4 regions of the Methylocaldum sp. GT1BB genome follow, and region 4 is predicted to be linked to each of the others. Evidence: riboswitches for the same ligand, from Rfam matches in the RefSeq annotation. Region 4 holds a riboswitch; each other region holds the start of a gene.
What was found. A riboswitch is a leader RNA that binds a small molecule or an ion and turns the genes downstream of it on or off. The one in region 4 is predicted to bind cyclic di-GMP.
Positions count from the first base shown of each region.

Region 1: it holds a riboswitch for cyclic di-GMP, as region 4 does, so the genes downstream of both, ACR2TX_RS09660 (VPLPA-CTERM sorting domain-containing protein) here and ACR2TX_RS03455 (hypothetical protein) in region 4, are expected to answer to the same signal.
Region 2: it holds a riboswitch for cyclic di-GMP, as region 4 does, so the genes downstream of both, ACR2TX_RS19335 (VPLPA-CTERM sorting domain-containing protein) here and ACR2TX_RS03455 (hypothetical protein) in region 4, are expected to answer to the same signal.
Region 3: it holds a riboswitch for cyclic di-GMP, as region 4 does, so the genes downstream of both, pepA (flocculation-associated PEP-CTERM protein PepA) here and ACR2TX_RS03455 (hypothetical protein) in region 4, are expected to answer to the same signal.

Region 1 is NZ_CP194902.1:1,839,832-1,843,578, reverse strand. It holds gene ACR2TX_RS09665 (hypothetical protein) at 1-1,544, opposite strand, end outside; gene ACR2TX_RS09660 (VPLPA-CTERM sorting domain-containing protein) at 1,576-2,346, opposite strand; cyclic di-GMP riboswitch class I at 2,507-2,584, opposite strand; gene ACR2TX_RS09655 (transglutaminase-like cysteine peptidase) at 3,688-3,747, shown strand, end outside.
Region 2 is NZ_CP194902.1:4,048,075-4,051,821, reverse strand. It holds gene ACR2TX_RS19345 (VPLPA-CTERM sorting domain-containing protein) at 144-1,004, shown strand; gene ACR2TX_RS19340 (hypothetical protein) at 1,001-1,129, shown strand; cyclic di-GMP riboswitch class I at 1,551-1,636, shown strand; gene ACR2TX_RS19335 (VPLPA-CTERM sorting domain-containing protein) at 1,749-2,657, shown strand; cyclic di-GMP riboswitch class I at 2,944-3,032, shown strand; gene ACR2TX_RS19330 (hypothetical protein) at 3,147-3,747, shown strand, end outside.
Region 3 is NZ_CP194902.1:4,494,648-4,498,394, forward strand. It holds gene ACR2TX_RS21395 (ExeM/NucH family extracellular endonuclease) at 1-663, shown strand, start outside; gene ACR2TX_RS21400 (hypothetical protein) at 723-1,331, shown strand; cyclic di-GMP riboswitch class I at 2,144-2,224, shown strand; gene pepA (flocculation-associated PEP-CTERM protein PepA) at 2,323-3,189, shown strand.
Region 4 is NZ_CP194902.1:487,055-490,801, reverse strand. It holds gene ACR2TX_RS03460 (VPLPA-CTERM sorting domain-containing protein) at 1-378, opposite strand, end outside; gene ACR2TX_RS03455 (hypothetical protein) at 498-1,334, opposite strand; cyclic di-GMP riboswitch class I at 1,417-1,495, opposite strand; gene ACR2TX_RS03450 (class I SAM-dependent methyltransferase) at 2,202-2,957, opposite strand; gene ACR2TX_RS03445 (hypothetical protein) at 3,006-3,747, opposite strand, start outside.

The DNA.
Region 1 (3,747 bases), 1.4 Mb from region 4:
GCAGTGGTGTTGACCGTCGGCGCGCGGCAGTTGTCCAGCGAAGAACCCTGTTTATGGGTCAGGTTGATCGTCGGATTGTTGGCCGCATCGAATGGGAAGGTCTGGGCGTTGGTGCCGTTGGTGCTGAGAGCCAGGAAGCCCGACTGGCCGAACGGATGGTTGAACTCCACGTTCAGGTCTTTCACGATCGACGGCTTGCTGGCGTCCTGAGCGATCTTCTGCAGGATCGTCAGCACGTCTCCCGTCGGGCCGCCCACCGAAGCCTTGCGCCACTGGAAGGTCTGCTCCACCCAGTCCGGGTAGCGGCCGGCAGCGACCTCGGCCAGCGTCGGCGCGGCGCCGTCGATCTTCACGAAGCGGTAGTTCTTGCGGGCAATGGGATTGCCGTTCTTATCCCTGCCGGAGTTCTTCTCCAGGCTCTGGATGCCGATCGCCCAGCGCTTGGACGTGTTACCAGATCCGCCGGTGTTGGTGCCGTCGTTGAAATCGGCCAGGCAGTTGTCCACGTCCCCGGAGCCCGACTGGCCGACGCCGTTCAGGGCGAGGTTGGTCGAGGGCACGATCGGTCCGCTCAAGTTATTGGTACCGCCCACCGGATTGACCGCGCCGCTCATGCACGGATTGTTCAGGAACACCGCGTTGGCTTGCGCCTGCGTGCCAGAACCGTCGACGCGGCGGCAGATGGCCACCTTGTTGTCGGTCAGATTCATGCCGCCGGAATAATTGTCGAAAAAGTTGACGGACGCCGCGCCGATCTGAACCTTGAACCGGTTCCAGTTCTGCACCTTGCCGGCCAGCAGCGAAGCCACTTGCTCGGAGCTGAGGCTGGGCATGCAATCGGGATTGCTGTCATCCCCCAGCGCGCAACCGGCGGGGATCCGGCCCTGGTCCATCTGCGCGTCCTGCAGGGCGGTATAAAGAGACAGCGTTACCGGAATGCCGAACACCAGGCCCGCGGCCGGGGTCACGTCCAGCAAGCTCGAAACCTGGGCGGTCGTGACATCCGGCTGCTTCACGCCGTCCTCCCTGGGCGCGTTGACCCCGCGGAACAGATCCGGGTTGACGTCGCTTACGCCGAGATCCGACTCGTGCAGAATGGTGTCGCCCGCGCTGCTGACTCGGCAGCGGTAGAAGCTGTCGGGCGCGGTCTTGGTGCAGTTGCCGTTGTTGATCTCCATGTGCGTGATCGCCTGATCGAGAATCAGCGGCGTTACGCCCTGCGCCGAGCCGCCCTGAGAACGCTTGTGGAACAACACGTTCGGATTTACGGTGCCGAGGCCGGTCACCTTGGTGGAGTCGAGCCGGCAGAAATAAGCCGAGTGCTGCGCTCCCGGCTTGGACGCGTTGGCGTTGTCGCGGTAGATATCCAGGGTTCCGGCCACGCAGAGTTCGGAAAAGAGCGCTTCCACGCCCTTGTCCTGTGCGGTGGCGCCGGATGCCCAGATTTCGATATCCACGGCCGCGCCGGGAGCGAGAGCGAAGGCTTCGCCGGCGCCGAGCAGCGCCGTTGCCGCCATGGCGACAGACAAACGATTGACTTTCATCGAATTTTCTCCGTTAAGGATATTTGGGAGATTACGCTTTCTGGCCGCGGCGGCTGACCAGGGTCAAGCCGGCCAGAGCGGAGCCAAGCAGATAGATCGCCGCGGGAACCGGTACCGGAGAGGAGCCGGCCGGGCCGAATTCCAGGGTGCCGTTGCTCGACAGCAGCCAGCGCCCGGCAATCTGATTGACGATGCCGTCGCTGTCGTCGCCGGTGTTATTGGTCACGTGGAAGAAAAGGGTTGCCAGGTCGACGCCGCCGGCGGTGGAGGCGAACACGCTGGGAGCGGCGCCCATCAGCGGACCCCAGTTGCCGTCGTCCCAGGACTGCGGCAGCCCGTTATCCACGACGCCCGACACGTTGTCGCCCAGCGCGGTGTTCAGTTTGCTGATATAGCCCTGAATGTTGGTAATCGTGGATAAAACATTACCGAAACCGCCGTTGAACGAAGACCCGGTAGCCAGAATACCCCATTGATCGATATTGGCACCGCCCTCGTCGAGGGTGTACACGGCGGCGATGTTGTACTGCAGGTCTGCCTTGCCGGCAAAGCCGGCATAATTGGCGTCAGCACCCAGATTGACGCTGAACGCCCAGTTCGAACCGGCGTTCAGCACGTCAGTGAGTGAAACGTCGAGATCGCGGAAGTAGGTGCGACCCAGGCCGCCGTTCGCGCTGGGATCGAAAATCGACACGAACAATTCGCCCACGTTCGGATACTGCCCATCGCTAATCGACGCTTCTGCGCCGGTGGCGCCCAAAGCCAATAGCACGCCGGCGGTAATCGCTTTCAGTTTGTTCATTTCCATGCCTTGTTTAAAATTGCGGTTGAAAATACCTTGCAGACGTCTTCTCAAGGTTTATCTGCAGGGCCGTTTTCGCCGGTCGCTTTTCGGCGACCGGCTTTTTTGTGCCGTTTTTCAGGCACCGAAAACAAAAAAGCCGGGCTGCCATCAACGTTGGTGTGGCAACCCGGCTATCTTGCAATCAAGACCCGTGGCTTTCCGGCCCCGCCTCGCGACGAGTGTGGCTTTGTCCTAGCAACCCTCCTGGACCGGGCTCCTGCTCCCCGGCCGCAACTGAACCGCACTGCGGTTTTCTTCCGTCCCTTTGAAGGCGAGACAGACTTTAATGTCGCTTTTTTACAACCAAGTTAAGTTTGTGTGACACCGATGAAATTTTTTGAAAAAACTCAACGCACGGCTCCCGCGCATCAACTAAGTCTTTGTTTTGGATTACATTTGCGTGCTGTGTTTTTTTTTCAAAACTTTAAGTCGCAGATGATTGCAAGCTGCCCCGGCTGTAGCTTTTTCGCTGAACGACTTTACGGATTCGCAACATGAAGGCGGGGGAATCGAGGAAGGGCACCGCCGGACCTGACTTCTTCCGAGCGCCTTGCCCGGCGCATCGGGTCGGTAGGTCGGCAATCCTTTGCCGACAAATCCCGTCGGGAAGGGTCGCGATTAAAGCGACCGTTTGCGATTGGAAGGGTGGCTCCGGCGCTCCTGGAAGGATCGGTTCGGTGCTCCCGAACCGATCGTTTGCGATTGGAGACACCGTTTGCGATTGGAAGGGATTCCCGACCTACTCCGCGGTTCGGTGCCAGCCGGCCCGCAACCGATTGATCCGGCATGCCTCCGTCGTTAGGCTGGTTCCCGAACTCCCGTTTGGGAACCGACGTTGAGAAGCTCCCGCTTCTCGATTCGAATGATGTTTCGAGAAGCTCGAGCTGCTCGGGTATAGCTCCCAGGCGGAAGCTTGGGAGCCAGCGAAAATCCATACCGGAATGGCGGTCCGCTGACCTGTATAGCAGCGACCGTTTGCCATCAAGCGCTGACGCTTAGCCGGGCCTGCATCCGAACGCCTTCGTCGGCAAGGGATTGCCGATCTACGGCCGCTCGTTTCGGCCTACATTTAGAGCCTTCCCAGTAGGTTTCAAAAACCCTTCGACTCTGCTCAGGACAGGCCCTTCGCCTCGGCTCAGGGCGAACGGCCTACTGAGATAGGTACTTAGAGGTACGGGCGGTTTCCCAAGCCGCATCGCTATACTTCGGTGAAAAACGATCGACTACCGGGATATGAGGTGGCGAAATTTCGCCGAGATGGGGCAAGATACGCTTCCTTCAAATCACCCCCGATAGCTCTTGAAACGCTTATTTTTATGGAGCGCCGCTTTTGCGGTCCTTGCCGTGGCGGGCGTCGAA
Region 2 (3,747 bases), 1.7 Mb from region 4:
TACGGCCACCCTTCGAAAATCAATTCCGGATTGGAAGGGATTTGGAATTACACCGTTTTGCGGCGCGAACGGCTGAAGCGAAGGGGTATGAGCAATGCGGGTTAACGGCGTGGTATCTCAACTTCCAACTTGCAGGGATTCATATGAAACAAACCAGATTGGCCAGGGCGATCGCAATGGCGGTTGCCGGCTCGGCCCTTTCTTTAGGGGTTGTTGCCGAGGCATCGGCACACACGATGTACAACACCTACAACGCCGGAACGCCCGCTACCGATGGGGGAACCGACGGCTGGGTCTATGGCGGTATAAACAATCCGACCTATCCGACGGTATCGCCGGGTTGGGTCGGAACCGCTAGCCCGACGACGCTGCCGTTCGGTTACACCGGTTCTTCGGCGTTGAACTGGGCGGCCGAACTCCATAACGCGGGTGATTCGCTGGAAATTTCCAGGGCAGATGCGCAAGCGAGATATGGCGTTGCAGCGGATATCGATACAGCTAGAGGCGCCTGGCTCGACGCGGGAGCAACCCCTCAGGGCTGGTCGCACACCACCGATATCGGGTTGTTGATGTCGCACAGCGATGCTTATGTCACGCTGAATCTCTCCGCCGTCAATTCGGAAATTGCCAACTTCGGGATTACGGTATTTACCGGTATGGACACCGGTACCGGCTATGAGAACCATCAGGCATGGAATAGCCCGATTCAAGGCTTAGATTTCACCGCGAGCGATCCGTTCGGCACCACCGGCGTAACTTATTTGACCCACGATTCAACCGTCGACGGGGTCAACGGTCTGACCTTCCTGGCGGAGGCCGGTCAGATTTATTCCATTTATCTGGGCGGTAGCGGCGGAGCCAATTGGAATCAAAACAAGGATCTTTACGTCTTGAACATCACGTCTTCTCCGGTTCCGATACCGGCCGCCATTTGGCTGTTCGGCAGTGCTTTGGCCGGGATGGGATTCGTCGGGCGGCACAGACACAAGGCCGTCGCCGCATGATGCGGGACAAGGCGGTCGAGCTTGCCTTCGAGGCTGGGCGCACCATGTGGCATGCGCCGGTGTCGGCGATATCCGGCCGTTTCATCGCCTCGGCCTCAGCCGATCGCCGCTTTGAAACGGTGTAGTGAAAGAGCTGGCTGACTGACCCTCCGGATGATTTGGGTCGCCACATGCTGGAATACCCGTAATAAAAATGCGGGATATCCAGCAGCTTCCGTCGTTTCCGTCATGGAAATAGCGTTATAGAGCGTTTTCCATCCCGGTGTACGGATTCGTTCCAGGAGGGAAGAACGTAGGTCGGCAATCCCTTGCCGACAAAGCCCTTCGCCGAGCCGATACGTCGGCAAGGGATTGCCGACCTACATATCCGAATCCCTTACACCGATTCGGAAAATGCTATATCAACGGTTTACCTCAGGCGCGCTTATTGCTCTTGGGGTATCGGCCGGTTCGACCGAATTCCGGTTCGAACGCGCTTTGTGCTACGGAAAACCCGAAAACCATTGCCGGGGAAGGGGAGCGTAGACCGTAGCAGGGCGGAGTCCCTTTTGCACCTGCCACTCCCGCCGCGAGGCGGGTTCGGAAAGCCACGGGTCTTGTGAATTTGATCCCAAGACGGCCGGGCCGCCTCCCTCGGTGATGGGGAGATCGGAGCGCCTTCCGCTTTTGACGGGAGCGCTGCGGACATCGCTGCCTATGTGAAAACAAAGACCAACTCCATAGAACAGCACGAGGTAATTTCCTATGTCCAAAAACAAAAACAAACTGACCAAAGCGGTGGCCATGGCCCTCACCGGTACCGTCTTGTCCGTAGGCGCCGTTTCCGGCGCCCAGGCGCATACGATGTACAACACCTTCACCACCACTGAGCTGTCCGCCACCGACGGCTGGAACTATGGGGGTATAGGCAATCCGACCTATCCGACGGTATCGCCGGGTTGGGTCGGAACCGCCAGTGCCACCACGCTGCCTTTCGGCTATGCCGGTACGTCTCATCTGAACTGGGCGGCCGAGCTTCACTCGGCGGGCAACACGCTCGAAATCTCGAAAGCAGATGCGGTAACGCGTTACGGCTTCGCCGCGGAAATCGATACCGGCGCCGGGGCCTGGCAGGACGCAGGCGTCAATGGCAGCGGAGTTCCGACAGCCAACGGGCCGACCGGCTGGAGACATCAGACCGATATTGGCTTGATCAAGGCCGAAGAAACTATGTGGGTAACACTGAATCCCGTGGTGGTTACGGGAACCGGCTACGACATTCAGAACTTTGGCATCACCGTCTTCACCGGCATGGACTCCGGTACTGGCAGTTACTCTCATCACGGCTCCTGGAACTGCCCCGGATGCACACCCGCGAAACCTTACGAAGCCGATAACCCGTTCGGCACCGTAGGACTGAGCTACTTGACTCACGATGGCACCGTCGACGGTGTAGACGGTTTGACCTTTCTGGCCCTGGCCGGTCAGGTTTATTCCATCTACCTGGGCGGCGCCGGCGTGGGGAACTGGAGTCAGAACATCGCGGAGTACAGCTTGAATATCAGCACCGCACCGGTTCCGGTCCCCGCGGCGGTTTGGCTGTTCGGCAGCGCCCTCGCGAGTTTGGTCACGCTGGGACAGCGCCGCAAGAACGTCATGGCCGTTCCCGCCTGAAACAAGACCTCGACGTATGTACACGCCTTCCTTTCCGCGCTCTAAGCGGGGAACTTTTGTGTGGAATCACCCATGAGACTGCGTGATTTGCCACGTCGGTGGCGTTTGCATGCGATTTATCTGTTTGATTAGCAATGATTATTTAGTGGCATATTTATTGTTTCAGCAAAGGCCGGGTCCGCCGCTTAGGGGGCTCATAAAAAGACGCGATACACACGGATTCGCAAGGAATCGGCTGGCAGGGATCGCCCGAGGGATCTTTGTCGGGATGGACCGCCGTTAGGTCTGTCCGAATCGCCACACCCGCCGCGAGGCGGGGCCGGAAAGCTTCGGGTCTCGATGCTATGGAGTATTCGAGACGGCCGAGCCGCCTCCTAGTGTGATGGGGAGGACCGCGGCGCAGCTCCATTGGGTACGGTGAAGCGCCGCGGACATCACTGTTAACGAGCTTTTGGACGACCACTAACAGTGACGAGGACGAATCATAGTATGAAAACCACGGCAACAATACTGGCCCTCGCGGGAATGCTCGGGGGAACATTGGTCGCTGCGCCCGAGGCTCACGCGCACGCCACGTTCAACATCGCCGGTTACGGCGACGGCACCGGCGGCAGCATCAACGGCGCCGACGGAATGCCGGGCACCGACGCGAGCGGCGTTTGGACCAACGGCGGTGTCGGCTATACCGGGAGTTTGCCCGTCATGTGGTATGCGGGCATGCACAGCGCGGCGGCGGCCGGCCGCACCATCGAGACCGGCACGCCCACATCCACCAACGGCAGCAGCCTGCAGCGGCAGATTGCCAACTATAACAACAATAACGATCCCGACCTTCCCACGGATCGAATGCTGCGGGTCGGCGGCCTTTCCTGGTCCGATCCCGACAACGGCGGACAGGGTTGGGGCCATGGAGCGGACTTCGGCCTGATCCATTGGTCCTGCGGCGGCAGCGCCCAGGGCTGCGTGGATGCCGGAGTATCGCAATTCAAAATCACTCTGGCGGACGACCTTGCCGACGGCGGCGCCAACCTCAAACTCGGCTACGCGCTTTATGGCGGCTGGGATACCGGTGCCGGCGCTTCTAGGCACG
Region 3 (3,747 bases), 1.3 Mb from region 4:
TCGGCTTGCACCGACGTGGGAGACCCGGACGTGGGCGACGAGCAGGGAAACTGCAACCTGACCCGGACCAGGGCTGCCCAGGCCCTGGCCGACTGGCTGGCGGCGGATCCCACCGGGAGCGGCAACACCGATGTCCTGGTCATCGGCGATCTGAATGCCTACGCCAAGGAAGATCCCATCCGGACCCTGGAACAGAACGGCTTTACCAATCAGGTCGCGGCTTTCCTTGGCGAGGACGCATATTCCTACGTATTCGACGGCGAAGCAGGCTATCTGGATCATGCCCTGTCCAGTTTGACGCTCACTTATCAGGTCAAGGGCGTCGCGGAATGGCACATCAACGCGGACGAGCCGATCGCGCTCGACTACAACACCGACTTCAAGACGCCGGATCAGGTCACCAGCTTCTACAGTGCCGATCCGTATCGTTCGTCGGACCACGATCCGGTCGTGGTGGAAGTGCTGGTGCCGGGCGATCTCGACAAGGACGGCGACGTCGACGTAGCGGACCAGAACCGCTTCCGCTCCGCCTTGGGCAAGTGTTCGGGCCAATCCGGCTACTTGGCGGAGGCTAACTACGACGGCGTCGGCTGCGTGACCTATGCCGACTACCAGCGCTGGTATGGCCACTATGCTGCCTATCGTGTCAAGGCAGGACTTTAAACAGCGATCGGCCGCCTCGTTGCAACGAGGCGGCCCTTTCCCCTAACTGGAGATAAACGATGTTGACTTTTAAAGCCCGCCTCGCAATTGCCATTCTGGGGCTATTGCCCGTGGCCCCTTCCCACTCGGCCGTGGTGTCGCTCAATTTTGTCGGGAATGCCCCCGTGCTGGTTGGCGACAGCTTCAGTATCGATTTAACGTTGACTCAGGCCTTCGATGGGTTGGACGCTTCCGATGAATTGCTGGCGTTCGGATTCGACACGGTGCTGAACGGTACCGCCGCTCAGTTCACGGGCGTCACGTATTCGCCGTCCTTCAGCGATGACAGCGGCCTGCTCGGACTGGATTTGGCGGGATCGGCCTTCCCCGGCATCCCCAATCTTCCGGCGCATCAGACACTGACTCTGGCGACGCTCAATTTCCAGGCGTTGTACGCCGGAAATATTGATTTGGGCGTGTTGGGCAATCCGTCCGAACCCAATCAAGGATTGTTCTTCAGCCTCTCGGGGCCGCTCGCCGCCAATGCCGGTCTGTCCTTGAGCATTCAGTCCAGCGCGGTTCCCGTACCGGCCGCCTTTTGGCTGTTCGCCAGCGGGATCTCGGGGCTGGTGGTGCGGAGTGCATGCCGAAAAAGTTGTACGATCGGCGCACTCAGTCTACGAAGATAGCCGTTGGGCCAACGGGTTTGTCGGCAAAGGATTGCCGACCTACGAAGGCTTGAATCCATTCACCCGAGCCGAAGGCGCCAACGACTTCCGCCAAGCCTGTTTTGTCGTACGAGCGAGATGAAAACGCTCTAAGTCTACGAAGATAGGCTTTGATCCCAGCCGTTGCCAAAGCTAACCCGTCCCAATTCGCTCGGCTCTTCGTGTGGACGCGGGCCGGTGTACGGCTGGCGGAAACGTGATCAGGCTCCGAACCAAGGCCTTCCCGGCGGTTTTTCTCTTCGCCAAGCCCAAACGCGGCTTGGGCTTGGCTTACGAGCACCTCGAAGTTTTTCGAGGTGCCTGACCAACGGATGCAGGCGGCCGGGGACCAAGCGGGACCTGATCCGCCGATTCGACCTGGCGTATCGGCAGAGTGCCTTCGGTCTATCGCCATCCGCTGCCGCCGCGCCGCTTCCAGCACGAATGGTTTCCCCTCGCTGGCTCATCTCATCACCTGCGCACGAAGCTCGGCCTTGAACGGCTGTCTCGGTAATTTCGCCATCTCGTTCCACCACCAATCACCGGATTTACGCGATTGATGGTGTCCACTTTTTTGAGCCTGGCTCACTGGCTCATGGAGAAGGAGACTGGACAGAATCCACCTAATCGGTCTCCGACGAGTCATTTGTCATAAATTGATTACATAGATTTAACCAATCATTAACTGACGTGTAACAGTCTCGGCTTAATTTGACCGGGTATTTCGAAAAAATGAGCAAGGAGGCTTAGGTCGGTTACCGGTCACGTCAAGCTGTAGGACCAGCTGAACGTGTTTGCCGAAGAGCCACACCCGCCGTGAGGCGGGGCCGGAAAGCCACGGGTCTCGCGTTTGTCGAGATCGCCGGGCCGCCTCCCGAGTGATGGGGAGGACCGTGGCACCGCTCACCACCTGTGGGCAGAATCACGGACATCACTGTGAGTTCAACGTCAACACAGTGAAAAGGTAATTCGGATGAAACCAAGTAAGATCATTTCGGCGCTCGCTTTGACGGGCGTCGGATTCTCAAGTACTGCCGGTGCGGCAACCTTGCCGAACTGGGTGGGTACCGCGGACTACACCGTCGTGGGCGGTTCGGCCGGCGAAGCGGTCGGTCCCTTCGATACTTACGACTTCGCGGCGGGCGACGGCGGTCTGGCATTGCTCGTACCGGACACGATCACCAATCCCTCCCAAATTACGGTGGGAGACATCTATTCAGGCGTGTACCAGTCTTACGTCACCAACCATCAGTTGGGCACCTCCACGGTGAGCAACCCCAAACTGAACGTCTCTTACGAGTTGACCACCCAGTCGGCTTTCCAAACACAAGTCACGAACGCGCAGAATCTGGGCAACGGGCTGTGGACCATCAACTTCCAGGTGTTGAGTGGCTCGCTGGACCTGTTTTTCGACAGCGCCGTCAATCGCGATGTAACCGGTGATGCGGGCATCACGGACGGCACCAATATTCTTAAGGGATCGGTGACGGGCGGAACCGGGGTCGTCACGGTAAGCACCCAGTTTCCTTCCGGTCTTGGCGTAACCTCGAGCGAATTTACCTTCGTCGGAAACACCAGTTTCTATGATTCGGCGGTATACGATCCCGATACCATCGGCGGCGGCCAGTCGTTGTTCTCCCTGTTCGTCAGAAACCCCACCGCACCTCCCGCCATCTCTTCCGTCGGCGGCATACCGGTTACATCGACGAGCATTCTCTACCAGGCGGATGGATCGCTCACGCTGACGGCGGTACCGGTTCCAGCGGCCTTCTGGCTGCTCGCTAGTGCCTTGGCCGGCATGAGCGTCATCTCTCGCCGTTCCAGCAAATTGGCTGCGTGAGCCTCGCATGGCAAGCCCATTTGGTGAATGGGCGAGGATTCGGTGCAAATCTGCTTCGCTGACTGCGGAAGCAGACGGCGCGGCCGAACGTCACAACCGGGCCGGCGCTTATCCCGGTCCGGTTCCTCGAGCCGAACGTCACAACCGGGCCGGCGCTTATCCCGGTCCGGTTCCTCGAGCCGACCGCCAGCCGGAACGGCCGAGGCCAGTGCTGCAATTATCATCCTCATGACGCAGCGTCGCTATCGGCTTCAAGGACGGCCGAGTGAGTAAAGTCCGCGACAACTCTTGAGGAACTTCACCCTCGGGCTCGAACACCGCGCGCGAGCCAGTTCGGCGCCGGCGAGCCCCCTCCGGCGCAGGGCTTCCAACAAGAGCTAGCCGACACCCGTTGTTTGTCCTCGGTGGCGGCAAAGTGGGTTTGTGCTGCTTGGCGCCAGGGAGCCGCGAGATCATCGGCGGTGTCGAAGTCCGGGATGAGCCGATCCGGCGGCGCGCCACGTGCGCGAACAGTTCACGTTGTCCGGTACCATGGGTCACGGCGGAATCTCCTCAAAA
Region 4 (3,747 bases):
ATCGAACGTCAACGTGGTCGGCTTGGTTCTCCGGCCGACCGGGACGTCGACGGTAGCGCCGTTGACGGCGAATTCGAGACCCGTGGCCGGGATTTCGCCGACGCCCGGCACAATATGATCTTCCAAAATTTGCGCGTTGTTGCGCACCGCCGCGGCTTGTGCATCGAAAAATTCCTCCAGATATATGGAAGGCGCATCGGTCGCGTCCAAGGAGACGGCGGCGGCCAGCGCATCCCGGTCCAGGTTCATGATCAATGCGCCGCCGGAAACGGTGGCGGCGGTCGCCGTTGCCGGAAGGAATGCCAACCATGCGGCTAGAAATGTCAAACAGGGTGCAAGAGTTTTGCCGAATCGCGAGAGTCGGTGGCGTGTAGTCATGAGGATAAGTCCGTAACAGGTCGAAGGTGGGAGCGTTTATCCGGCCGATTGGCCGGATAAACGCGATAAACGGCCCCCGGGCGGCTCGGCAGCCCGGGTCGACGGCCTCTATTCGGCGATCAAGCGGATAAAGCCGCCTGGACCGACTTTCGGCGGGCGCCGGCCAGCAGGCTTAACAAGCCGCTGCCGAACAGCCAGACCGCTGCCGGCACCGGAACCACGGCAGGCGAAACCAGAGTGAAGGTAGCGGCTTTACCGGCGGAGTTCGAGCCGTCGCCGCCGAACAGGAAAGCGGTCATATTGGGTGACCACCAGAGTTCCCCGGTCATGAGCAATTCATCGCCATTGGTGGTAACGCTGATGTTGCGGGCATCGTAAGTGGACGTTCTGAAGCTCGTGTTGTTCCACAAGGTCCAGCCGCTGTTGACGCCGTCATTTCGATTCGCGTTGTATTCGAAGGTGTAATCTCCGGACGTCAATGTACCCGTGAAACTGCCACGGGTCATCACGACACCGTTCAACCCGATCTGGCCGTTGGCGATAAAGGCGGACGAGTCGACCAAAGCATCCTGACTGGCGTCCCAGGTCAACGTGGTGGGCTTGTTGGCGCGGCCGCCGGCGCCCGTTGGAATTCCGGTGCCGGTCAGATCGGCGGGATTGACGACGTATTCGAGCGTTGACGGCGCGGGGTAGGTGTTGGTGGGCACCGTTATGATATCCGCAATGGTCGAGTAAGTATCGGCCACCGCCTTGGGAAAGAAGTTCGCGACATAATATTCGGTTAACCCGCCAGGACCGATGGTTAGTCCTTCCAACAGGTTGTTCGGGTTGTCATAGGTAACGCTGAAAGTTCCCCCGTGCAACACACCGGCATCGGCCGAATTGGCCATGATCAGGGCAGCCGCTGCGAGAATGGTCTGTCGGATCTGCATTTTCTTGACCCCAAATTTTTGCATGGATTTTTTCCTGTGATTTGAAACATCGAGAGGTTGTGCGGCAGGCTCGAGAAATCCATAGCCCTTGAATAACTCTCACAGGAGAGGCGGCCCGGCCGTCTTGAATACCAAGACCCGCGGCTTTCCGAGTCCGCCTCGCGGCGGAGGTGGCGAAGGCGTCTCGTCCCTGAGACCGATATCATCCTGGGCCAACGGACAGGCATGCGCCCAACCGCCAGTCGTCGCTGATAAGAACCGCCGAAATGACAATGACAATAAGGCTCGAAAACTGGCGTTCTTATCGGGCAAGTCAAGCTGCTAAAGCAGATACCGTGCCAGTGAGCAGGGGTATTCCGAGACTAACAAGCTGTAATTTGAAAATACCGGGGAACGGTGGAAGCAAAGCGTAATTTACCTGGGAACACATGCCAATTTACAGGCATGTCACGGGAAAGAGGCAGCGAGTATCAGTGCATTAACAAATGTATCGTTAATGCGTAGGTATCCCGGCGCCCATGGCGGATATCAATGCGCGACAAACCGCATTATGTGGGGAGCAGGTTAAATGCCACAATTCAATGCGCATGACATCATCATAATCTGTTGTCTTATTTGACATTAATCGTCTGTCCTGTGAAATCCCGCAAGGCTTAAGGCATACAACGTAATTATTCGATGGCAATCGACAAATACACCAGGGATATTCGGGACAAACTGCGAGATTCATGCTTTTGCGGGAATATTTCCCGATATTTGTAATCCATGGACTACGTTCAGCGGACCATGGATTATTGGACTTCGTCTGGGCCGCCAAATCAGCATCATTTGCCGGCCGCACAAACGGTCGCTGCGTGCTTGAAGATACCTTGGTTTCTTCGGTTCTCGTGCCTATCCTTCAGGAAGCAGTCCTTCATCCGATCTCTTGTAGGCGATGTATGCCAAGCGTCGTTGAGCCAGAGGATGGCGGCCGTAATGGGGTGAGACGGTCACCTCGAAACCGGCGCCGGCGAGAAGACGTTCGATTTGGGCGCCGCCCAAAACGCCGATCCGGTGCCGCTCCTCGGAACGGCGGTAGCCGTGGCCGCCTTTCCTGAACACGGTAATGTCCCGAATCAACAGGTTTTCCTGCGGCTGTTCGGATATCTCCACCAACACCGCCCAATCCGGCCCTTTGCGCCAGGAGCGATAGTGCATGGGTTCGCCGTCCGAGCGGACAAGGATGTCGAATGCGAAAACGCCGCCTTTCGGCAGACAGGAAGCGATGTTCCGGAACAAGCGGTCAAGGCGCGCTTCCGACGGCGCTCCGTCGGCACAATAGTTCAGGGCTTCGCCCAGGGCCGTGACCGCGGCGCAAGGGCGGAAGTCCACATCGTACAGCGATGCGGTTTGAAACTGTGCTTCGGGCGCTGTACGCCGGGCCAGTTCGATCATCGGCGCGGAAACATCGACGCCCAAAACCGAATATCCGTGCTCCAGCAGTTTCCTCGCCCAGGTTCCGCTTCCGCAACCCAGATCGATTATCAGGCCGGAATCGAGACCCGCGGCGCGGAACAGCGCCAGCAACTCATCGCCGGCGCCATCCACCAGATCGGGGAAGCCGACGTGATGAACATAGGCGAGATCTTCCTCATAGAACGGCATCATCGTTTCGAAGCATTTTTTCGACTGGAATTCCGCCAACCCATGGGGCGGTCAAAGCCGGTCCATCCCGATGGGTTCGCCGTTATCGGCACGGGTTTTGGTCAATCGCCGTTCCGCGTCTGCTGCGGCGCTGTCCTTGCCCTGCTTTCGATACACCTCGGTCAGCGCCCAGAGCGCCCAGGCGTCATTCGGCGCTTCTCGGAGCGAAATATCGAGCTCCCGCTCCGCCCCCGCCAGATCGCCCTGGAGAAACCGCAGCGCGCCTACCGAACGGCGTATCGGGTAGTACCAGTAGGGCGGTTCCATATAGGGCAGCTTTTCCTGAAGCGCCGCCGCTCTTTCGAAGGCGGCGGCGGCGTTTCCGAGATCGCCTTCGGCCTGGGCGATGCGCGCCGAAAGCACGTCCTGGGCAATCCGAACAATGTCCGCCGCCGGGACGCCGGCTTCCGTCAATCCGGAAAAATCCGCCGTTTTGGCGATCCCGGTCAAGGCGTCGAGTTCGAGCCGCGCGTCCTGCGGCGCTCCCTTGGCCGCCGCCGCAACGCCACGGGTATAGCGCCACATGGCTTGTACGTACGGGAACTCCGAGCCCGGATCGGCCATTTTCAGGACCGTTTCGGGCGGACTGAACTGGGCGTGGGCGAAGTATGGCGCGGCCTTGACCGGTTGTACCCACGGCACCGCACGGACCGTCTCGTCGGACAGCACGCCGGCGAGTTTCTCCGCCGCCGCGAGAGCGGTTTTGCCGTCGCCCGCCATCTGCGCCGAAACCATCAGGAAATGAACGTTGTGC